One region of the Lysinibacillus phoenicis genome, then DNA from elsewhere that is predicted to be linked to it. Evidence: riboswitches for the same ligand, from Rfam matches in the RefSeq annotation. Region 1 holds a riboswitch; each other region holds the start of a gene.
What was found. A riboswitch is a leader RNA that binds a small molecule or an ion and turns the genes downstream of it on or off. The one in region 1 is predicted to bind lysine.
Positions count from the first base shown of each region.

Region 2: it holds a riboswitch for lysine, as region 1 does, so the genes downstream of both, ABC382_RS04040 (transporter substrate-binding domain-containing protein) here and ABC382_RS22045 (aspartate kinase) in region 1, are expected to answer to the same signal.
Region 3: it holds a riboswitch for lysine, as region 1 does, so the genes downstream of both, ABC382_RS14090 (amino acid permease) here and ABC382_RS22045 (aspartate kinase) in region 1, are expected to answer to the same signal.

Region 1 is NZ_JBDFMP010000002.1:4,112,906-4,117,104, forward strand. It holds gene uvrC (excinuclease ABC subunit UvrC) at 1-1,791, shown strand; lysine riboswitch at 1,897-2,075, shown strand; gene ABC382_RS22045 (aspartate kinase) at 2,210-3,436, shown strand; gene ABC382_RS22050 (YslB family protein) at 3,527-3,961, opposite strand.
Region 2 is NZ_JBDFMP010000002.1:562,332-566,530, reverse strand. It holds gene odhB (2-oxoglutarate dehydrogenase complex dihydrolipoyllysine-residue succinyltransferase) at 1-1,236, shown strand, start outside; lysine riboswitch at 1,578-1,764, shown strand; gene ABC382_RS04040 (transporter substrate-binding domain-containing protein) at 1,884-2,741, shown strand; gene ABC382_RS04035 (amino acid ABC transporter permease) at 2,912-3,637, shown strand; gene ABC382_RS04030 (amino acid ABC transporter ATP-binding protein) at 3,650-4,199, shown strand, end outside.
Region 3 is NZ_JBDFMP010000002.1:2,542,899-2,547,097, reverse strand. It holds gene ABC382_RS14105 (nitric oxide synthase oxygenase) at 1-217, shown strand, start outside; gene ABC382_RS14100 (TraB/GumN family protein) at 291-821, shown strand; gene ABC382_RS14095 (CynX/NimT family MFS transporter) at 873-2,081, opposite strand; lysine riboswitch at 2,259-2,435, shown strand; gene ABC382_RS14090 (amino acid permease) at 2,518-3,981, shown strand; gene ABC382_RS14085 (response regulator transcription factor) at 4,145-4,199, shown strand, end outside.

The DNA of each region.
Region 1 (4,199 bases):
ATGAACGATTTAATTAAGCGTAAACTGGATATTTTACCCGATCAGCCTGGCTGCTATTTGATGAAAGATCGACAGGGGACAATTATTTATGTCGGTAAAGCGAAAGTACTGAAAAATCGTGTGCGTTCTTACTTTACAGGTACACATGAGGGGAAAACACAAAGACTTGTAAGTGAAATAGAAGATTTTGAGTATATCGTGACATCATCCAATATTGAAGCACTTATTTTAGAGCTGAATCTCATTAAATTACATGATCCAAAATACAATGTCATGCTAACGGATGATAAGACATATCCATATTTAAAAATTACCAACGAAAAACATCCGCGTCTTATTACAACACGAAAGGTTAAAAAGGATAAGGCTAAATATTTTGGCCCCTATCCTAATGCATATGCGGCAAGTGAAACGAAAAAGCTATTAGATCGATTATATCCGCTACGCAAATGTGTACAATTACCTTCAAAAGTTTGTTTGTACTATCATATGGGTCAATGCTTGGCTCCCTGTGTAAAGGAAATTGATGGTCAAACTTATCAAGAAATGATTGAGGATATGACAAAGTTTTTAAATGGTGGTGTTGAGGCAGTTAAAAAGGAGCTGGAAACTAAAATGCTTGCAGCTGCTGAAAATTTGGAATTTGAACGTGCGAAGGAGTTTCGAGACCAAATTGCACACATTGATACAGTTATGCAAAAACAAAAAATTGTATCAAGTGATACAACAAACCGTGATGTATTTGGCTATGCTGTTGAAAAAGGATGGATGTGTGTACAAGTATTTTTTGTCCGACAAGGTAAATTAATAGAACGTGATGTCTCCATTTTCCCGATCTATCAAGATGCTGAAGAAGAATTTTTAACATTTGTTGGGCGTTTCTATGAGAAACCAGAGCATATAAAGCCAAAAGAAGTTTTTATTCCACAAGCCATTGATGCAGCCATTTTAACGGAATTATTAGAGATCAAAGTACTCACACCAAAACGAGGACAGAAAAAGGAATTGGTAGATTTAGCAACCAAAAATGCTGAAATAGCTGTGGCAGCTAAATTCCAGCTGATTGAACGACAAGAAGAACGTACAATTGGTGCTTGTGAGGTTCTTGGTGAGGCAATGGGTATAACGACGCCATTACGAATCGAAGCTTTTGATAATAGTCATATGCATGGCACGGATGCCGTCTCTGCTATGGTTGTTTTCATTGATGGAAAGCCTGCAAGAAAGGAATATCGTAAGTACAAAACGCGTTCAGCAGCCAAGCATGATGATTATGGCGCTATGCAGGAGGTCATCCGTCGTCGTTATACGAGGGTTTTAAAAGAGGGTTTACCATTACCAGATTTAGTCCTCATTGATGGAGGAAAAGGGCAAATGGAAGTAGCTCGTGAAGTATTAGAAGATGAACTAGGGCTTGTTATACCAATTGCGGGTTTAGCAAAGGATGACAAGCATAATACATCGCAGCTATTGTTTGGTGATCCGCCAGAAGTGATCGCCTTAAAGCGTACAAGTGATGGTTTTTATTTGTTACAACGAATTCAAGATGAAGTCCATCGCTTTGCTATTACGTTCTTGCGTCAACAGCATGAGAAGCATGCTATTCAATCTGTCCTTGATCAAATCGAAGGGATAGGACCTAAACGTAAGCAACAGTTGCTTAAACATTTTGGGTCAGTCAAAAAAATTCGAGAGGCGAGCGAACTAGCTTTACAGGAGGCTGGGATGCCTGCTAAGTTAGCAAGCCAAATTTACTCCTATTTTCAGCAAGAATCGTTGTCAAAGGAATAGACATGTGCTAAGGTTGTAAATAACATTGTTGTTCAATGTTAAACAGCCCTTTGGACGGCTAGTTAGTGGACGCCAGGGCTAATAAATTTAATACTTCACTTTTAAGGTGATGATAGAGGTGCAAGATTCAAGAATAGCACAATGGAGGATGAACAAGTCCAGAGACATTGTGTGAAAGGGGAGCTTGCCGAAGTACAGCATTGTTGTTTCCTTTGTTGTACTGGTTTTGCATTTAAGAAATGTAAGACTGTCGATTCTAAACGTTTCGGAGAGCTATCACACATGCGCAAGTTACGATTATTGTACATGTTATAAGCAGCTTTCACGTTATGTGGAAGTTGCTTTTTTAGTTTTCTAGAGACTGTTTTTACACTTCGAAGTTAAGTGAAATACGCAGACTGGAAAGGGGAACAAAAAAATGGCTAGAATTGTGATGAAGTTTGGAGGAGCTACATTAGAATCAACGGGCCACATCCAAGAAATGGCTCGAAAAGCTATTGCTGAGAAGGATAAAGGGTTTGATGTAGTAGTGGTAGTAGCGGCAATGGGACAAACTGCAAAAGACGTAAAGATGATGGTGAAGCGTTTCACTGACGATGTGTCAAAGCGAGAATTAGCTGCAGTGATGTCCACATGTACTCAATTATCTAGCTCTTTATTTGCTATTGCATTACAAGAAGCAGGCTATAAGGCAGTGTCATTAACTGGATGGCAGGCAGGTATTCATACGGATCGTATGTATCGACATGCACGTATAGACAATATAGATGTCCATCGTATTGAAGAACATTTTGAACAAGGCCAAATTGTAGTCATTGCTGGAGAACAGGGTGTTGACGACGATTATAATATAACAACTCTTGGAAAGGGTGGAGCGGAAACAACAGCTGTAGCTCTTGCCATAGGTTTAGAGGCAGAGAGAGTTGATATATATAGCAATGTGGATGGTGTTTATACAGCCGATCCACGCTATGTTACAAATGCCCAAAAGCTACAGGAAATTTCTTACGATGAAATGTTGGAACTATCCAATTTAGGTTCACATGTTATACATCCACGGGCAGTAGAGTTAGCGAAGAAGTTTCAATTACCAGTTATCATCCGCTCTAGTTCAGTAGAGTCGGTAGGTACTTTATTGAAGGAGGAAGTGGAAATGGAGAAAAATTTAGTAGTTCGCGGTGTAGCTTTTGAAGCAGATATTATTCGGTTAACAGTTGGGTATGATGCCTATAGCGAAGGTTCATTAGCCGATATGTTTACCATCCTAGCAGAAAATCGGATCAATGTAGATATTATTGTTCAAGCGATTATTGATGGATTAAAGCCGACTGTATCTTTTTCCATTTTAAAAGAGGAATTTGCGGAAGCATTGCGGGTTCTAGAAGATAGCAAAGTATCACTTGGCTTTAGCTTTGCTGACTTCGAAATAGGGTTAGCAAAAGTTTCCATTGTTGGTTCAGGTATGGCGTCTAATCCTGGTGTTGCTGCCCGTATGTTTGATCGATTACGCCATGAAAACATTCCCGTAAAAATGGTTAGTACATCTGAAATAAAAGTATCAGTTGTCGTACCACAGGATGATATGATCCGTGCAGCAAATGCATTACATGATGAATTTAATTTAGAGCAAGCACTTTATATATAATAATAGAAGAAACAGCATTTTATGTAATTGTTCGAAATGATAGGAAGAAAAAAGGATTGTCATCCCATATAAGGGAGGCAATCCTTTTCATTACTCTGTAGGGATGGTATTCATAATACGTTCCTTAACATCCCATTTGACTGTAAACATGACATGGTGTTGCTTTTCTCGTTTTTCTTCATAGCATTCTGTAAGATAGCCTTTAGCTAATTGAATTTGTTCAGCTATAAATCCCGCCTCAAGTCTAAAGCTACGTTGTTTGATTTGTAATATTTCTGGGTCATTAGTCAATTCGAAAATGCGACCATCCTTTGATTCTTTTAATAACGCTAATGTACCCCAACAGGCATCTGCGAAAAATGCGATAAGTTCGTCTTGACTTTTACATGGAAACTTACGTGCAAGCTCTTTACCTGCCCAATAAAGGACATCATCTTCATGTTTACCAAGTATAGAAGATAGAATATGATCGCGAATGATCTCATAACCAAATGATGAGATTGTAGGAGATGGAGTGTTTAACATTGTTATCCTTCTTTCTTAGAATATTCTTAAAATTTGGCGGTAATAAAGTAATGATAGATTTTTCGAGAAAAAACGACGCATCATGTACTATATTAGTTCTTTAATAAGCTCTATGAAAAACTCCGAGTTGCCTTGACGCTCGTAGCTCTTGAGAGTACAATAAACATGTCATAATATTGTACCATGATGAAATACACAGTCAATGAAGTATCATTTACAAAATGATGACTTCTTTTGT
Region 2 (4,199 bases), 3.6 Mb from region 1:
CCTGAATTAGCAGAATCGATTACAGAAGGTAGTATCGCACAGTGGGTTAAAAAAGTGGGCGATCGCGTTGAAAAAGGTGAATTCATCGTTGAACTTGAAACAGATAAAGTAAACGCTGAAATCATTTCTGAAGAAGCAGGTGTATTAACACAAATTTTAGCTGAAGAAGGCGATACTGTACTAGTTGGTCAAGTTATCGCAGTAGTAGAAGCAGGCGAAGGCGCAGCACCTGCACCAGCAGCGGCTCCAGCTGAAGCAGCTCCAGCTCCAGCAGCACCACAAGCAGCTCCTGCACCAGCGGCAGCAGCTCCAGTAGTAGAAGAAACTTCTGGTGAGCGTGTTATCGCATCTCCAGCAGCACGTCGTCTTGCACGTGAAAAAGGTATTGACCTTGCAGCAGTATCTCCAGTAGATCCACAAGGTCGCGTACGTGTACAAGATGTAGCAGCACACGGAACTGCACCAGCGGCAGCAGTAGCACCTACACCAGTAGCAACTACAGGTGGCCCAGTTGTATTCACACCAGCAGCTAATTCTGATCGTGTAACAATTGAAAAAATGAGCCGTCGTCGTCAAACAATTGCAAAACGTTTATTAGAAGTTAAACAATCAACAGCTATGTTAACAACATTCAACGAAATTGACATGACAAACATCATGGCACTTCGTAAACGTAAACAAGAAGAGTTTGTGAAAGCAAACGACATCAAACTTGGTTTCATGTCATTCTTCACAAAAGCTGTTGTTGCAGCACTGAAAAAATACCCATACGTAAACGCTCAAATCGTTGGCGATGAAATTCATTTAAATAACTTCTTCGATATCGGTATCGCTGTATCAACTGAAGAAGGTTTAGTAGTACCAGTTGTACGTGATGCAAACAGCAAAAACTTCGCTGAAATCGAAAAAGATATTGCTAACTTAGCGACAAAAGCTCGTGATAAAAAATTAGGCTTAAATGATATGGCTGGTGGATCATTCACAATCACAAACGGTGGTGTATTCGGTTCATTAATGTCAACACCAATTATGAACGGTACTCAAGCTGGTATTTTAGGTATGCATTCTATTGTTAACCGTCCAGTTGCTGTAAATGGGGAAGTTCAAATCCGTCCAATGATGTATGTAGCACTTTCTTACGATCACCGTATCATCGATGGAAAAGATTCAGTAGGATTCTTAAAAACAGTTAAAGAATTAATTGAAAACCCAGAAGATTTATTATTAAATTCATAATACCATTAAACCCTGCGAACAATGTTCAGCAGGGTTTTTTTGTGCATAATGAAATCTTTCGACCGATTCTATTTTTGAAAGAGTACTAATGTTATATCGTATAGAGGAGCAAAAAAGAAATAAACACAACTTTTCTCACATAGAAAACATACTCTATAATAAAAATATGTTGTAATTTTCAGAAATATTGACGAAAGCTCAATGATTTAAAATGGATAGAGAACGCATAATAACCTAATATTGTCATTAGTCAGAAAAATGTTAAAATCGTCTTGACGAACATATTAGTTTTATAGTAGTATCTAAATATCAATTAAATAAACAAACCTCACGAATGTTACCAGTGAGGTAGAGGCGCGGTATTTATTAGTTCATTGTTGAGTACAAGCAAGCGAAGACGCAATGAAGAAGGAAATATCGCCGAAGTATAAAAGGAGCTCGTACTTTTATGCTGGGTCTGCAGTGAATAAGTGCAGGACTGTCCTAGTAAATTGATTTCCAGGTTTACTAGGTTGTGCTATCTCGGAAATATGGAAATAATAGTGAGGATTTGGGCAACTGTCATAAAAGGTAAGACCTAAGTTCAATAAACTTAGGTCTTTTTTAGTACAGTTGTCTTATTTTTTTACAGAAAAGGGGAGTTTTTCATGAAAAGAAAATGGTTGTTAGTAATGATCTCTATCATGACAGCAATTGTGCTAGCTGCATGTGGCACTAGCGACAAAAAAGACGGCGGTTCAGGTGATGCTGGCGCGGACAAGGAAGAAGGCGGCGGTGAATTCCGCATTGGAATGGAGGCTGGCTACCCACCATTCAACTGGACACAGCAGGACGATGCTAATGGCGCGGTAAAAATTGCTGATAATGCAGAGTATGCAGGCGGCTATGATGTACAAATGGCGAAAAAAATCGCTGAAGGCTTAGGCAAAGAGCTAGTTATCGTAAAAATGGAATGGGACGGCTTAGTACCAGCGCTACAATCAAACAAAATTGATGCAATCATTGCGGGTATGTCACCAACAGAAGAACGTAAGAAAACAATCGACTTTACTGAAAACTACTACACGTCGGATTTCGTAATGGTGATTAAAAAGGGTAGCAAATATGAAGGGGCAAAATCAATTCAAGATTTCTCTGGTGCAAAAATTACATCCCAATTAAATACATCGAACTACACAGTTATTGATCAAATTAAAGGTGTAGACAAACAAACTGCTATGGAAAGCTTCCCGGCAATGCGTGTTGCTTTAGAGGCTGGCAAAATTGATGGTTATGTAGCAGAACGTCCAGAAGGAATTTCCGCTGCAGCAGCGAACGATAAGTTCACATATGTTGCATTTGAAGAAGGCTTTGATACAGATCTTTCTAACACTTCAATTGCTGTAGGTTTACGCAAAGAAGATGCAAATCGTGAAAAAATTAACGAAATATTAAAAGGTATTACAGAAGACGATCGTCAAGCCATTATGGAGGAAGCGATTAAGAATCAACCAGCAGCACAATAATGACAAGGCACGGACTAGTTGCTGGTCCGTGCATGATCATTTCATCATTATCAAAATGAGAACCTCTCTACATAATGATAATGTCCTAGCGTGACAAATCATAGAATGGTAGAAAGAGCTAGGACACGAAAAAGATAAGCAAGCAACATGACATTGTAAGGAGGAACATCATGAGTCTTGAATGGATAATTTCAATTATTGAAAACAACTGGCAAATGTTTTTACGAGGTGCGTATTATACGTTACTGATTTCGATTATTAGTACAATTATTGGTGCATTCATCGGATTTTTCATCGGAATTATGCATACGATTCCAGTTCGTAAAAAAGGAATAAAATTTTATAGCCTGAAGCTTATTAATTTTATCCTAACATGCTATGTTGAATTTTTCCGTGGTACACCAATGATTGTACAGGCTATGGTTGTCTACTACGGATTAGATATCGCGTTTGGAATTGACATGCATTTTATCACAGCAGGTATTTTAGTCGTTTCTCTTAATACAGGGGCATACATGGCAGAGATTGTGCGTGGTGGGATTGTATCGATTGATAATGGTCAATACGAGGCAGCATCAGCGATTGGGATGAATCACTTCCAAATCATGCTTCACGTAGTCCTGCCGCAAGTAGCACGTAACGTTTTACCAGCAACAGGTAACCAACTAATTATGAATATTAAAGATACAGCCGTATTAAATGTCATCGGCGTAACAGAGTTATTCTTCCAAACAAAATCAATTTCAGGTAACAACTTCCGTTATTTTGAATCGTTCTTTGTCGCATGTGTTCTTTATTTCATTATGACATTTACCGCATCTCGCATCCTTCTATATGTTGAAAAACGTTTGGATGGACCGGATGCCTATCAAAAAGAACAAAAAGAAGCAGTATAGGGGGACGCACAAATGGCAGTCATTAAAATCGAACATTTAAGTAAATCATTTGGACGTAACCAAGTGTTAAAAGATGTGAATTTCCAAGTGGAAAAAGGCGAGGTTGTTTGTTTAATTGGTTCCTCTGGTTCTGGTAAGTCTACACTACTTCGTTGCATAAATTTATTAGAAACACCAAGTGGCGGGCAAATAATTTATCAGGGAGAAGACATCCTAGATGAAAAGCACAATATCCAAGAATATCGTACCCATCTAGGAATGGTATTCCAGCAGTTCAATTTATTTAATAATCATAATGTGTTAAGTAATTGCACAGTCGGCCAAATCAAAGTACTTAAGCGCTCGAAGAAAGAAGCGGAAGAAACAGCGCTGAAATATTTGAAGATCGTAGGTATGGATCAATATGTAAACGCTAAGCCACGTCAGCTTTCAGGCGGACAAAAGCAACGTGTAGCAATTGCTCGAGCACTGTCTATGAATCCCGAAGTAATGCTATTTGATGAACCGACATCAGCACTGGACCCAGAAATGGTAGGAGAGGTGCTGAAGGTTATGCGACAAT
Region 3 (4,199 bases), 1.6 Mb from region 1:
CTTTAAAGAAGATGGGGTAAGCATTGTCGATCATCATACAGCGGCTCAGCAGTTTAAATTATTTGAGGAAGCAGAGCTATCGGCTGAACGGGAAGTTACAGGCAACTGGACATGGTTAATTCCACCGCTTTCACCTGCAACAACGCATATTTTCCATAAGCCCTATGTAAATGTCTATCATACACCAAATTATTTTTATCAAAAACCATGCTATTAACAATAGAAGACTCTTCAATTTCCTATCAGTAAATTTATCAATTAATTGTATTTTAAGAAGAGGGTGATCCACTATGTTGGAGCAGCAAATTCCAGATATCCCGTGGCAACAATTGACCACACCTTATGGAAGAGGTGCAGCCATTCCGCAGCTGATTGAAGAGGAAAATTACCGACAACTAGCTGAGTTAATTGAACATCAAGGTACACTTTGGCAGGTGACACCATGGGTTTTGTTAATCCTTTTAAAAAAGCTGGGTAGCCAAGATAGGGAGGATGTCTCCTTACAAGAAATTGAACTTTATTTAGCCGTTGCTCAGGCGATTACTGTGGATTATTTAGAGCCAACACAAACTGTTCAACCCATGCAGAAGCTGCTAGATAGAAACTACTTATGGACAGAAAATGAAGAGGATGACGATCAAGAGTGGGAAAGAGAAACGCCGACGGGCTATGAGCAGACAGCATTTTTAAGCTATTATTATTTCAGCTATCTACTCTTACAAGAGGCTATCCCTAGTTTAACGGCTATTACAGTGCACAATAACGAAGCAGCAGACCGTCTTGCGGAACTGCTAAGGTTATTAGAGCAGCTGAATAAATAGGTTGATAAAAAAGCAGATGAGAAACATATGCCATTTCCCATCTGCTCCAATTTAATGGACATATTCATCTTTAGAAGCTCTCATTGAGCAGAAGAAAAGTACCATTGCCACAACTACAAAAAGCCAGCCAGCAATATCCCAGCCACCGAATAAATCATGCAAGTAGCCAAAAAGAATAGGACCAATTGCGGCAAATAAATACCCTAAAGATTGTGCAAAGCCTGATAAATCTGCTGCTTCAAAGGCAGTACGGGTGCGAAGGGTGAAAAACATCATGGCTAATGCGAATGAAGAACCACCTGCTAATCCTAGAAGGACCATCCAAAGTACTCCAAGGCTTGTCCATTCCATTACAACACCAACAAAGCCTACTAAATAGAACGACGTAAACATCAGTACAAGAGGTCGCTGTGAAGTCATTTTACTAGCAATAATAGGCACAGCTAATGCCATTGGAACTTGAGAGAATTGCATAATAGAAAACATCCAGCCAGCCTTATCAGGAGCTAATCCTTGGGCAATATAGATTTCTGGAATCCAAGCTGCAGTCGTGTAGAATAATAAAGACTGTAAACCCATTGCGCCTGTGACGGCCCACGTAACAGGTGATTTCCATAGTGGTGGACCTGACTTTTTAGATGAGGTAGTTGGTTCAGGTTTATTTGATTTTAATTGAGGTATCCAAATTAAAATCGTAACGACAACAAGTACAAGAGCAATGGCCAAAGCCCCTTGCCAGCCTAATGATGAATTAGCTATTGGATAGCTAATACCTGCGCCAAGGCCAGCAGTTAAATTCATGGACATGGTGAAGAAGGCCATCAGTAAGCCTACATGGTATGGAAATTTCAATTTTAGTAATCCTGGAATGAGTACATTTCCAAAAGATATTGCTACGCCAATTAGCATAGTACCAAATATAAGTAATCCTGTTGTTCCAAGTGAGCGTAGAACTATCCCTAAGGCCAATAGAATAGTGGATAAAAATAAAGTAAGCTCAAGCCCTAGTTTACGTGCTACGATAGGTGCAAAAGGCGATATGATGGCAAAAGCAAGCAATGGAATAGTTGTTAGAAAGCCTGCTAATACATTAGAGATACCAAGATCATCACGGATAAAGGATATGATTGGACCAACAACAGTTAATGGCATTCGTAATGTAGAGGCAATAAAAATAACCCCAAAGACTAAAAGTAATGTTGTTCCTTTCCAGCTAATTTTTTTACTTGGATAACTAGCGGAATGATCATTTGTAGTCAAAATAACTCCCCCCTGTTATTAACCATTCTAATTGAACTACTATAACACTTTATCACACTATTAAAAATAGTAGAAGATTCATAAAATACAGAACATTTTCCGTGTTGTTGAAATGTCTATGGTCTTATGTTAGTATAATAATCATCATAAATTTAATAATTATATGCCTCATGTTTGTATTGAGGTAGAGGTCGCGATATTTATAAGTATGCTAATTGAAATGACAAGCATTGATGAGATTAGCTGAAAGGAAATATTGCCGAAGTGTGAGGGGACTTGAAAACCTCATGCTGGGGCTGTCTCCGAAAGGAACAGAACTGTCACGTTTGTACAACGTGTTGAGCTATCATTTAGGAAAAACTGAGGATTAACTTAGCCATCACATTGTTCATGTGATGGCATTTTTTTGCCTCATAAATAGGAAGGAAGCTATATCGTGAGTGAAATAAAAGTAAATCAGCTCGGTCATAACGAACCAAAGCTGAAAAAAGAATTAAAAAGCCGTCATATTACAATGATTTCTTTAGGCGGTACAATTGGTACGGGGCTATTTTTAGCTAGTGGTGGTGCCATTGCACAAGCAGGGCCAGGAGGCGCATTGCTTGCCTATGCCTTAATTGGTGTTATGGTGTACTTCCTAATGACGAGCTTAGGAGAGATGGCTGCTTATATGCCATCATCAGGTTCATTTAGTACGTATGCAACAAAATTCGTAGATCCAGCACTAGGCTTCGCTTTAGGTTGGAACTATTGGTATAACTGGGCAATTACGATTGCAGCAGAAATTGCAGCAGTGTCTTTAATAATGAAATATTGGTTCCCAGATAGCTCATCAGCACTTTGGACAGTATTATTTATTGCTGTTGTGCTAACGTTTAATTTACTTTCTGTAAAGAGCTATGGTGAAAGTGAATATTGGTTTGCTATGATTAAAGTAGCAACGGTCATTGTTTTTATTATTATTAGTTTATTAATGATTTTTGGTATTTTAGGTGGTCAGGCACCTGTAGGCTTCACAAATTTCTTTATTAGTGATGGGCCATTCCATGGGGGCTTCCTTGCTACCTTTGGTATTTTCCTGGCTGCAGGGTTTTCATTCCAAGGAACAGAGCTTCTAGGTATAACAGCTGGTGAAACTGATGATCCAGGTAAAAATATTCCGAAAGCTGTAAAATCCGTATTCTGGCGTATTCTTTTATTCTATATTTTAGCAATTGGTGCAATAGGAATGCTGATTCCTTTCACAGATGAGCGCTTATTATCAGAAGATATTGCAGTATCACCATTTACATTAGTGTTTGATCGCTTAGGTATCGCCTTTGCTGCGTCGTTAATGAACGCTATTATTTTAACGGCTATGCTATCAGCAGGTAACTCAGGGCTCTATGCATCATCTCGTATGTTATGGCAATTAGCGGTGGATGGTCATGCGCCTAAAATCTTTACAAAGCTTAGTCGCCGTGGTATTCCAATTTACGCGCTACTAGCAACATTAGCTGTAGGCTGTTTAGCATTTTTAGCGTCATTTTTCGGTGACGGTGTGGTGTATATCTGGCTATTAAATGCCTCTGGAATGTCTGGCTTTATTGCATGGCTTGGCATTGCATTTAGTCATTATCGTTTCCGTCGTGCATTCGACGCACAGGGCTTAGATCCAAAGCTATTACCTTATAAAGCAAAATTGTATCCATTCGGACCACTATTCGCCTTTACAGTTTGTATGATTGTGGTCATTGGACAAAATTACACAGCCTTTACAGGAGACAAAATCGATTGGTACGGTATTCTAGTTTCTTATATTGGAATTCCATTTTTCTTACTATTATGGTTAGGCTATAAAATTAAACATAAAACAAAAATGCTTCCACTTAATGAGTGTGATTTAAAAGTGGAGGATTAAATAGAAAAGCTGTTCTGTATACCGTTGTATGACGGTTGATAGGACGGCTTTTTTATATTTGGGCGTTAAATTTATTTCTTAATCTATATCATATATATGGTAATATACTATAGATGTGGAAAGTCATACTAATGGCTTTTTAGTTAGGAAGAGGTGCATGAAAATGCAAAAACATATTTTACTAGTTGAAGATGATGAGGCTATTCGTGAAATGGTAG